DNA from 2 places in the Companilactobacillus allii genome. Region 1 is predicted to be linked to the other one. Evidence: a T-box and tRNA genes for the amino acid it is inferred to sense, from the RefSeq annotation. Region 1 holds a T-box; the other holds one or more tRNA genes.

Evidence for each region. The T-box of region 1 lies ahead of leuS (leucine--tRNA ligase). A T-box ahead of a tRNA ligase gene usually reads a tRNA of that ligase, here a tRNA-Leu.
Region 2: it encodes a tRNA-Leu, which carries the amino acid that the T-box ahead of leuS (leucine--tRNA ligase) is inferred to sense. The anticodon was not compared.

What each region holds. Positions count from the first base shown of each region.
Region 1 is NZ_CP019323.1:1,574,046-1,578,491, reverse strand. Features, by position in the region: gene leuS (leucine--tRNA ligase) at 1-2,190, opposite strand, end outside; T-box leader at 2,254-2,463, opposite strand; gene BTM29_RS07620 (glucosaminidase domain-containing protein) at 2,461-3,741, opposite strand; gene BTM29_RS07615 (phosphatase PAP2 family protein) at 3,821-4,446, shown strand, end outside; gene BTM29_RS07610 (MDR family MFS transporter) at 4,415-4,446, opposite strand, start outside.
Region 2 is NZ_CP019323.1:1,204,856-1,209,301, forward strand. Features, by position in the region: gene BTM29_RS05855 (hypothetical protein) at 1-581, shown strand, start outside; gene BTM29_RS05860 (glycosyltransferase family 2 protein) at 583-1,554, shown strand; gene BTM29_RS05865 (hypothetical protein) at 1,561-1,992, shown strand; gene BTM29_RS05870 (SprT family protein) at 1,992-2,453, shown strand; tRNA gene BTM29_RS05875 (tRNA-Leu) at 2,515-2,600, shown strand; gene BTM29_RS05880 (hypothetical protein) at 2,776-3,285, shown strand; gene BTM29_RS05885 (SLAP domain-containing protein) at 3,597-4,112, shown strand.

The sequences.
Region 1 (4,446 bases):
ATAACTGATTGAATTTTTATGATCGTACTTACTCCATAATTCTTCCATCATATGTGGAGCAATTGGCGCAAGTAACTTAACGAATCCTTCAGCATATTCTCTAGGCATAGAGTCAGTTTTATGTGCTTCATTAACGAAGACCATCATTTGTGAAATTGCTGTATTGAAACGCAATGCATCATAATCTTCAGTTACCTTTTTAACTGTTTCATTATATATCTTATCTAATTTACCATCGTTTGTATCGACTACATATCCTTCACGAAGTGTGCTGTAATCATCATCATTTATGAATAATCTCCACACACGATCAAGGAATTTGTGAGCACCTGAAAGTCCATTTTCTGACCAAGGAATAGATGCATCCAATGGACCCATGAACATTTCGTAAACTCTCAAAGTATCTGCACCAAATGACTCGACAACATCATCTGGATTGACAACATTACCCTTTGACTTAGACATCTTTTCATGATTATCACCCAAAATCATTCCTTGGTTAAATAGCTTTTGGAATGGTTCTTTAGTTGGAACTACACCCATATCATATAATACTTTGTGCCAGAATCTTGCATACAACAAGTGAAGTACCGCATGTTCTGCACCACCAATATATAGATCAACAGGTAGCCATTCTTTCAATAAATCATAATCGGCAAGTTTTTCATCATTATGTGGATCAATATATCTTAGATAATACCAAGAACTACCAGCCCATTGTGGCATCGTATTAGTTTCACGACGGCCCTTACGACCGTTCTTATCAACAACATTAACCCAGTCAGTCAAGTTAGCGAGTGGTGATTCACCTGTACCAGATGGCTTGATATCTGCTTCTGCTGGTAACTTCAAAGGTAATTCATCTTCAGGAACTAGAGTTGTCTCACCATCTTCCCAATGGATAATAGGAATTGGTTCACCCCAATATCTTTGACGTGAGAACAACCAATCACGAAGTTTGTAATTGACGAACTTCTTACCACAACCGTTATCTTCTAGATATTCAGTTATTTTCTTGATTGCATCATCTTTATGTAATCCATCTAAGAATCCAGAGTTGATATGAGCACCATCACCGGTATAGGCCTCTTTAGAAAGGTCTCCACCCTCAATAACTGGTACGATAGGCAAATTAAATTTCTTTGCAAATTCATAATCACGTTGATCACCTGAAGGAACAGCCATAACTGCACCTGTACCATAAGTAGCAAGAACATAATCAGAAATCCAAATTTGAACTTTTTCACCATTTACAGGGTTTATTGCATATGAACCAGTAAAAGCACCGGTTTTATCATGATTCAAGTCAGTTCTATCAAGATCTGACTTACGTGAGGCCTCAGCTTTATATGCTTCGACTGCTTCGCGATTTTCATCTGTAGTAATTGTGTCAACTAGATCATTTTCTGGTGCCAACACTATATATGAAACTCCGAACACAGTATCAGCACGAGTTGTGAAGACTGTGATTTTCTTATCATCAAAGCCATCAACTGCAAAGTCAATATGTGCCCCAATGGATCTACCGATCCAGTTACGTTGCATTTCTTTGATACTTTCTGGCCAATCTATCAAATCAAGATCATCCAGCAATCTGTCAGCATAGGCTGTGATTTTCAGCATCCATTGACGCATAGGCTTTCTAACTACAGGGAATCCACCACGTTCTGTTTTACCGTCGATAACCTCTTCATTAGCGACAACTGTACCAAGATCTGGACTCCAATTAACTGGAACTTCAGCTTCATAAGCCAAACCTTTTTTGTACATCTGTTCAAATATCCATTGTGTCCACTTGTAATACTTAGGATCAGTAGTCTGAACTTCACGATCCCAATCATATGAAAATCCTAATGAATTAATTTGACGCTTGAAGTTTTGGATATTCTTCTCAGTGAAATCTGCAGGATTATGTCCTGTATCCATTGCATATTGCTCAGCAGGTAATCCAAATGCATCAAAACCCATTGGATGTAACACGTTATATCCCTGAGCACGCTTCATACGTGCAAGAATATCAGTAGCTGTATACCCTTCTGGATGTCCAACATGTAGACCTTGTCCAGATGGATAAGGGAACATATCTAGTGCGTAATAGTTCTTTTTGTTTTTGTCATTAGTAGTCTTGAAAGTTTGATTTTCCTTCCAGTACTTTTGCCATTTTTTCTCAACTGTATTGTGATTATACATTTTACACCCTCCAAAAAAAATTCACGATAATAAAAAAGTCCCATGATATCTAAATTAAAGATATCATAGGACGAATTATCGCGTTACCACCTAAGTTCCACTCCACAAAGAAGTGACTCTCAAAATCCTTAACGCGGACGATTCGTAACCACCTACTAAATTCAGCAGTTAAATTAAATGGATGAGTTCAATTTAAAAAGTTATACGTTCACATTAACCACGTACTTTCTGAAATTCTTTTTAAATTTACTATTTCCGTTGCTTTATATACTATACCATTAACTTCTGTCCGACAACTAATAAATCAGAATTTAAATCATTGTCTTGCTTTATCTGATCAGTCGTTGTATTTGCCTGTGCAGCAATAGAATCAATCGTGTCACCATCTTGAACGGTAACAGTATCATCACTTGAGTTACTATTCGAATCATCTGATGTTAAAGTGTTCTTAACTGCAACTGCAACATTGGATGAACTATTTGAAGAGTCATATTTTTTAACTCCGTTTGTTTCGTCTTGAACGATAACTGGTGCTTGACTCTTACCATATACATCCGAAACATCTGAAGTAGTGTCTGAATCTGAACTAGTTGTTCCAACAACGTTAGACAAATTATTCACAGTGACTGGTTGTTCTTGATTATCATTACCAATAACCTTAAGAACTGTTAACGTCTTACCTGGATACACGTAGCTAGATGTCTTCAAATTATTAAGATCCATCAATGTTTCAACAGTCATATTGAACTTATCGGCGACCGACTGTAGTGTGTCACCTTGTGCATATACATAAGTTTGATCCTGTGAACCATCGGCTGTATCAAACTTAGTTAAATCATATTTCTTGATAATTGCATTCAATTTGTCTGCATAAGTAGTGTCAGTAGCATAACGGCCTGTCAAATATGCTGTAGCATCTTCATAAGAAGTAGTATTGCTCTTCCAAGCTCCAGCATAAATCTCAGGATTACCTGAAACTCCACCTCTAATTAAAGACACATAGTCTTCAAGAGATTCCTTGTATGATGGGTATTTCCTAAAATTAGAACTGATCGAATAAAGACTACCAGTACCATCATCTTCTTGAGTTCCCATATTAACTGACTCACCATTGTACGAACCCTTAATACCAAATAAATTATAGTTAGGTGCACTAGCAAGTCCACTAGTACCCCAGCCACTTTCAACCATTGCTTGTGCAATCATTACTGAGGCATAGATATCATTGTTATTGGCCAATTTGCGTGCTGAATTACCAATATAGTTTATAAAGTTTGTATCGCCAACACCACGTGGTGTAACAATATCAGTACTTGTATCGACTGTATTAGTTGCACTAATTGCACTAATTGCACTAATTGCAGATGTAGCCTCAGCATAGACTGGCACAGTAGTTTCTACACTTGCAAGTGAAGTAACCACTCCGCCTAAAACTAGGCTTCCACCCAAAAATGTAACATTTTTGCTTATATTTGAACTTTTAACGCTTTTATTATTTAATCTAGTTAAGCGATTTTCTTCTTGAATACGCTGACGACGTGTAATTGTCATATTCTTTTACCCCACATGAATACCTATGCATTATTATATAATTTCTTAAACAAAATTTAAACAATTGAGAGTAAAAATAATGAAAATATCAAAATTTGTGCTTTTTTCTAATATATTGCTAATAATCTGCTTTACTATTTGGAGTTTCTCCGTTGCAACAAAATCTCACTTTATTAGTCTATTTGACAAGTTTGTCATCAACCAAGTTTATCACCACAATTCATTTTCATTGTGGTTCTTTAGATTTATGACCTCTTTTGGAAACACTAACACAATCATAGTTCTAACTATTATTTCTGTAATTGTATTATCTGTATCAAGGAATTTCAGTGCTGCATTTTTCGTAGCACTGAACCAAATTATAGTTTCTTGGCTAAATCATACAATCAAAGTGAATATAAGAAGACCACGCCCACTGCACCATCACTATGTATACGCTGGTGGTTACAGTTTCCCTAGTGGTCACTCTGCAAGTTCATTTGCACTTTATATTTCACTATTAATTGTTGCCTTACTCATTTTCAAAAAACTAAGTGTCAAAGTAATTGCTAGCATTGTTGCCATTACAATTGTTTTATTGGTTGGATACAGCAGAATATTTCTAGGGGTTCATTATCCTAGTGATGTTGTTGGAGGTTATTTATTAGCATCGATTATCATAACTTTTACAACTCTATTGTTCAGAACCAAGAATTTTCTTATTCT
Region 2 (4,446 bases), 370 kb from region 1:
GACTGATCAAAGCTACAGGACTTAATGAATATGGATTAACTAATCGCGATTCCGAATGGAAATTCGTGACCGGATTGGACTATAATTCTAAGGGTGTTTATGATCAAACTATGGTGGACCAATTTGATTTGAATGCTAGTCGTAGCCAGATGAGTAAAAAAGAATATCAAATTATTGATAAACAAGTTAAGTTTCTAAATGAAAGTCCGAAGAGATGGATCAGTTTATTCTGGGCTAAAAACGCCACTTTGTGGGCTAAGCGGTCAACGGCCACGGACTTTACGGAGTTTGTGAAGATTCATTCAGCACGTGCTACCAATATAATGAATCTATTAGCTTATGTCGGAAGTATAATTTTGATAATTTTCTCATGGATCGGTTCATTAGAATTATTCAAGAAAAAGTTTAGTAAACGTATTTATTTGTTATTATTAACATTGATGGCATATGCTGTAGTTCAATTATTGATCGAGGTTCAAGGAAGATATCGAATTGAATTGTTACCAGTTATCACAATCCTTGGTAGCGTTGGGTTATATAAAGTAGTGAAATGGATTGACACAAAATTGAGGAGTCGATAAATTGTTTAAGCTAAGTATTGTTGTACCTTGTTATAACGAACAGGAAGTACTTCATGAGACAACAAAGGAATTAACACAAATCGTTAACAACCTTATTAATGAGAAAAAAATAACGGCTACCAGTAAAGTGGTGTTCGTTGATGATGGTAGTAGAGATAAGACTTGGAGTTTAATTGATGAGTATTCCAGCGAAAATGATCTGATCAGTGGTGTTAAATTGAGTCGTAATTTTGGACATCAAGGAGCACTACTCGCTGGTGTAACAGCTGCTTCTAAGGATTCTGATGCAGTTATCACTATTGATGCTGATCTGCAAGATGATGTTAATGCGATTCCTAAAATGGTCGATAAATTTATCGAGGGCTCAGAAGTTGTCTATGGCGTTCGTAATAATCGTGATACAGATAGTTCGTTTAAACGTGGTACAGCTGAACTCTTCTACAAGTTCATGGGATGGTTAGGTGTTAAACTGGTACCTGATTCTGCTGACTTCCGCTTGATGAGTAAGCGAGCCTGTGAAGTGTTATTGAGTTATAAGGAAACGAATTTATTTTTGCGTGGAATCGTTCCAATGGTTGGTTTCAAGTCTGATAAAGTATATTATGCGAGAAAAGAAAGATTCGCTGGAGAATCAAAATATCCACTAAAAAAGATGATAAAGTTTGCGGCAGACGGAATTACGTCATTTTCAATTGTTCCTATTAAGATGATAATGGGATTAGGATTTTTTATAGTGTTGATCAGTATCTTCTTACTGATATATACCATTGTCCAAAAGATAAACGGACAAGTTGTATCTGGTTGGCCATCAATGATGATCTCGATTTGGGCACTTGGTGGAGTACAACTGATCTGTATTAGTGTGATTGGTGAGTACGTTGGTAAGATATTCAGTGAAGTTAAGCACCGTCCAAGATTTACTATTGAACGAGATATTTATACAGAGAAAACTTTGAAAGAAAATAAGAGGTAGTTATTTATGAATGCAGCACAAAAGAAGGCCATGGTTTATGGCAATTTGATCAATAACACAGTTCAATCTATTCAAGATGAACAAGACAAGTTGAATCCAGAATTTGAAACATTGAGAAAAGCCTTGGATCGTGATCAGATCGAACGTATTGATTCTGTTGAATATACAAAGATTATGCATGACTTCAAAAAGGGAACAGATTCTTATCAAGATCTATTGACCAAACTACAAAAGGCCAAGGCACCAGCAAGATACATGGGAACACACATGTCTTTAGTAGCAGCGTTCAAAAAGTACGTTGAAGGTTGTACTGAAATGACTGAAAGTATTGGTGAAGATCAAAAAATCGATCGTGAGAAATTCAATAATGCTGAGAAAGTCCAAGATGAAAACATGGACAAGTTCTCTAAGTACATGCAAAAGATGACTGAAATTTAATGAACAATGAAGATCTAACTAGATTAATACAAAAGGTTTCCCAAGATAATTTTGGGAAACCTTTTGTTCACAAAGCCTTTTTTAATAATAGATTGCGTACTACCGGTGGAAGGTTTCATTTGAAAGATCGGCATATAGATATTAATCCTAAGGTGTATCAACAATATGGAACAGAAGAGTTAGTTGGTGTTATTAAACATGAACTGTGCCATTATCACTTGTATAACGCAGGGATGCCATCACAACACAAAAGCCGAGAATTCAAAGTTTTGTTGAAGCAAGTGGGTGGATCTAGATTTGCACCACCATTGAATAATTCGAATAAACATAAGACCCTTCATATATATGAGTGTTCCAATTGCCATACAGTTTATCAACGTGTTAGAAAGATAGATACTAGACGATTCGTCTGTGGAAAATGCCGTGGTAAATTAAAATTCATTAAAGATATCAATATTTAATTACTTTAATTAAACTTATACTTGATATTGAAATTAATGAACTGTAGAATATTACTTGTACGCGGGTATGGCGGAATTGGCAGACGCGCAAGACTAAGGATCTTGTGGAGAATTATCTCCGTGGAAGTTCGAATCTTCTTACCCGCATAAATAAGTATTAAAAGAGACTTACTATATTAAAGTAAGTCTTTTTTTTATATCCAAAATGTACAATAATTATAATATTAAAGCAAATATTTAATTTGTTGTATACATATTTTTTGTATTTTGACATTATCCTGTCTAATATTGATTGTAGTCTAAGATAAAGGAAGACAGAAAAGTGAAAAATAAAACTATTATTACAATGATAATAGCTTTTCTCGTTATGAGCTTTTCTTCACTACAGTATAATACGGTGCAAGCTGAATCAGTAACTGGTGCAGGTTATCTTGCCGAAGTAAGTTCAAACCCAGGAAAGCTATATAATTCTTCAGATGAATATATTGGGAAAACATTACCGTATGGCAGCAAATGGAAGGTAGGTAAAGTCTTAGATGTCAATGGAATACAATTATTTAGAGTTGGATATGATGAATATCTAAGTTCAAAAGACAGTTATCGTTATCAATTACGCCCAGAAGTAATTGAAGTGGAAGATCCTAGTGGTGAGGTTGATGTTTATAATCACAACTTTGTTGAAAGCACATCCTTAGCATTGAAATCGGACACTTATTGGTATTCTGATACTGTTATCTACACATCTTCTGGTATGCCATTTGTCAGAGTAGCTACAGGTGAGTATGTTCCAATGTATGAAGTTATCTCACAGAGTTTTACTGAGTCATTTTAAATCTAATAAAAAAATAAAATTAAATAATAAAAAAGCATGAAATCGTTTTAAATTGCGATTTCATGCTTTTTAATTCAAATTATTAAAAAATTAATAATAATAAGTAGACCGTTTGTATTGTAATTGTTTAGTAAATTTTGTACTATAAGGGTAACAATAATATAAGGCAAAATGCCAATTGCCAACAAATAGTTATTGTGTGTGATTTGCTTAAGTTTTAAGTTCTATGCCAGTAGAACTTTTTGTGTACTTGAATTTGTGTGTTTTTTTAATATCTAAAAATAAAATAATATATATACGGGGAAACTATTATGAAAAAAAATGCGATTGTTTTATTAGCTATGGCATTATTTAGTACAAGTGCTGCAGTTGTGCCAGCAACTACAACAGAAGCTAAGAGCGTTAGCTCTAGTTATAAGGTCGAAGTAAGTACAGATTCTGATTCCGATGCTACTTTATATAATGCATCAGGTGACCAGACAAGTAATACTGTATCTGACAGCAGCAAGTGGTCAGTAAGTAACATTTCCAATATTAACGGTAAAGATTATTACAAAGTTTCATCAGACGGTTATATCAGTTCCGATGATAGCTTTTTATACAAAAAACGCCCCGAAGTTATAAAGGTAGCCACAGACCATGAGGTCTCTGTTTACAATCATAAGTTCGAGGAGAGTACTAAAGTCAAATTAGAAGCAGGTAGTAAGTGGTACTCAGATAGTTCTATTTATACATCTGCCGGTATGCCATTCTTAAGAGTAGCTCCGGATACATATGTCGCTATGTTTGATGTTGTTGAACAATCATTTACTTCTTCTGTAAATTAATTTAATTTCTATTTATGTTTTGTGTGTGTGATATTCACAGTGCCAGCTGTGAATATCTTTTTTTTTGCTTAAGTTCTATGCCAGTAGAACTTTTGATGTATCTCTTATTTGTGTGTTTATATATACGAGGTATCTATCTTTATTACAGTTACTATAGTACTATCATTTGCTCGATAGTTTTGTTCACATTTTGTAAGAGACTTTTTCCTAAAGTGAAATAAATATAAAATCCCTTATTCGGAAGATAAATATAAGAGTTTCTTATAATGTTCTTAGCTTATTTTAAATACATAAATATAAATTGTATATTATTATTTACGGGGAACGGGAAATT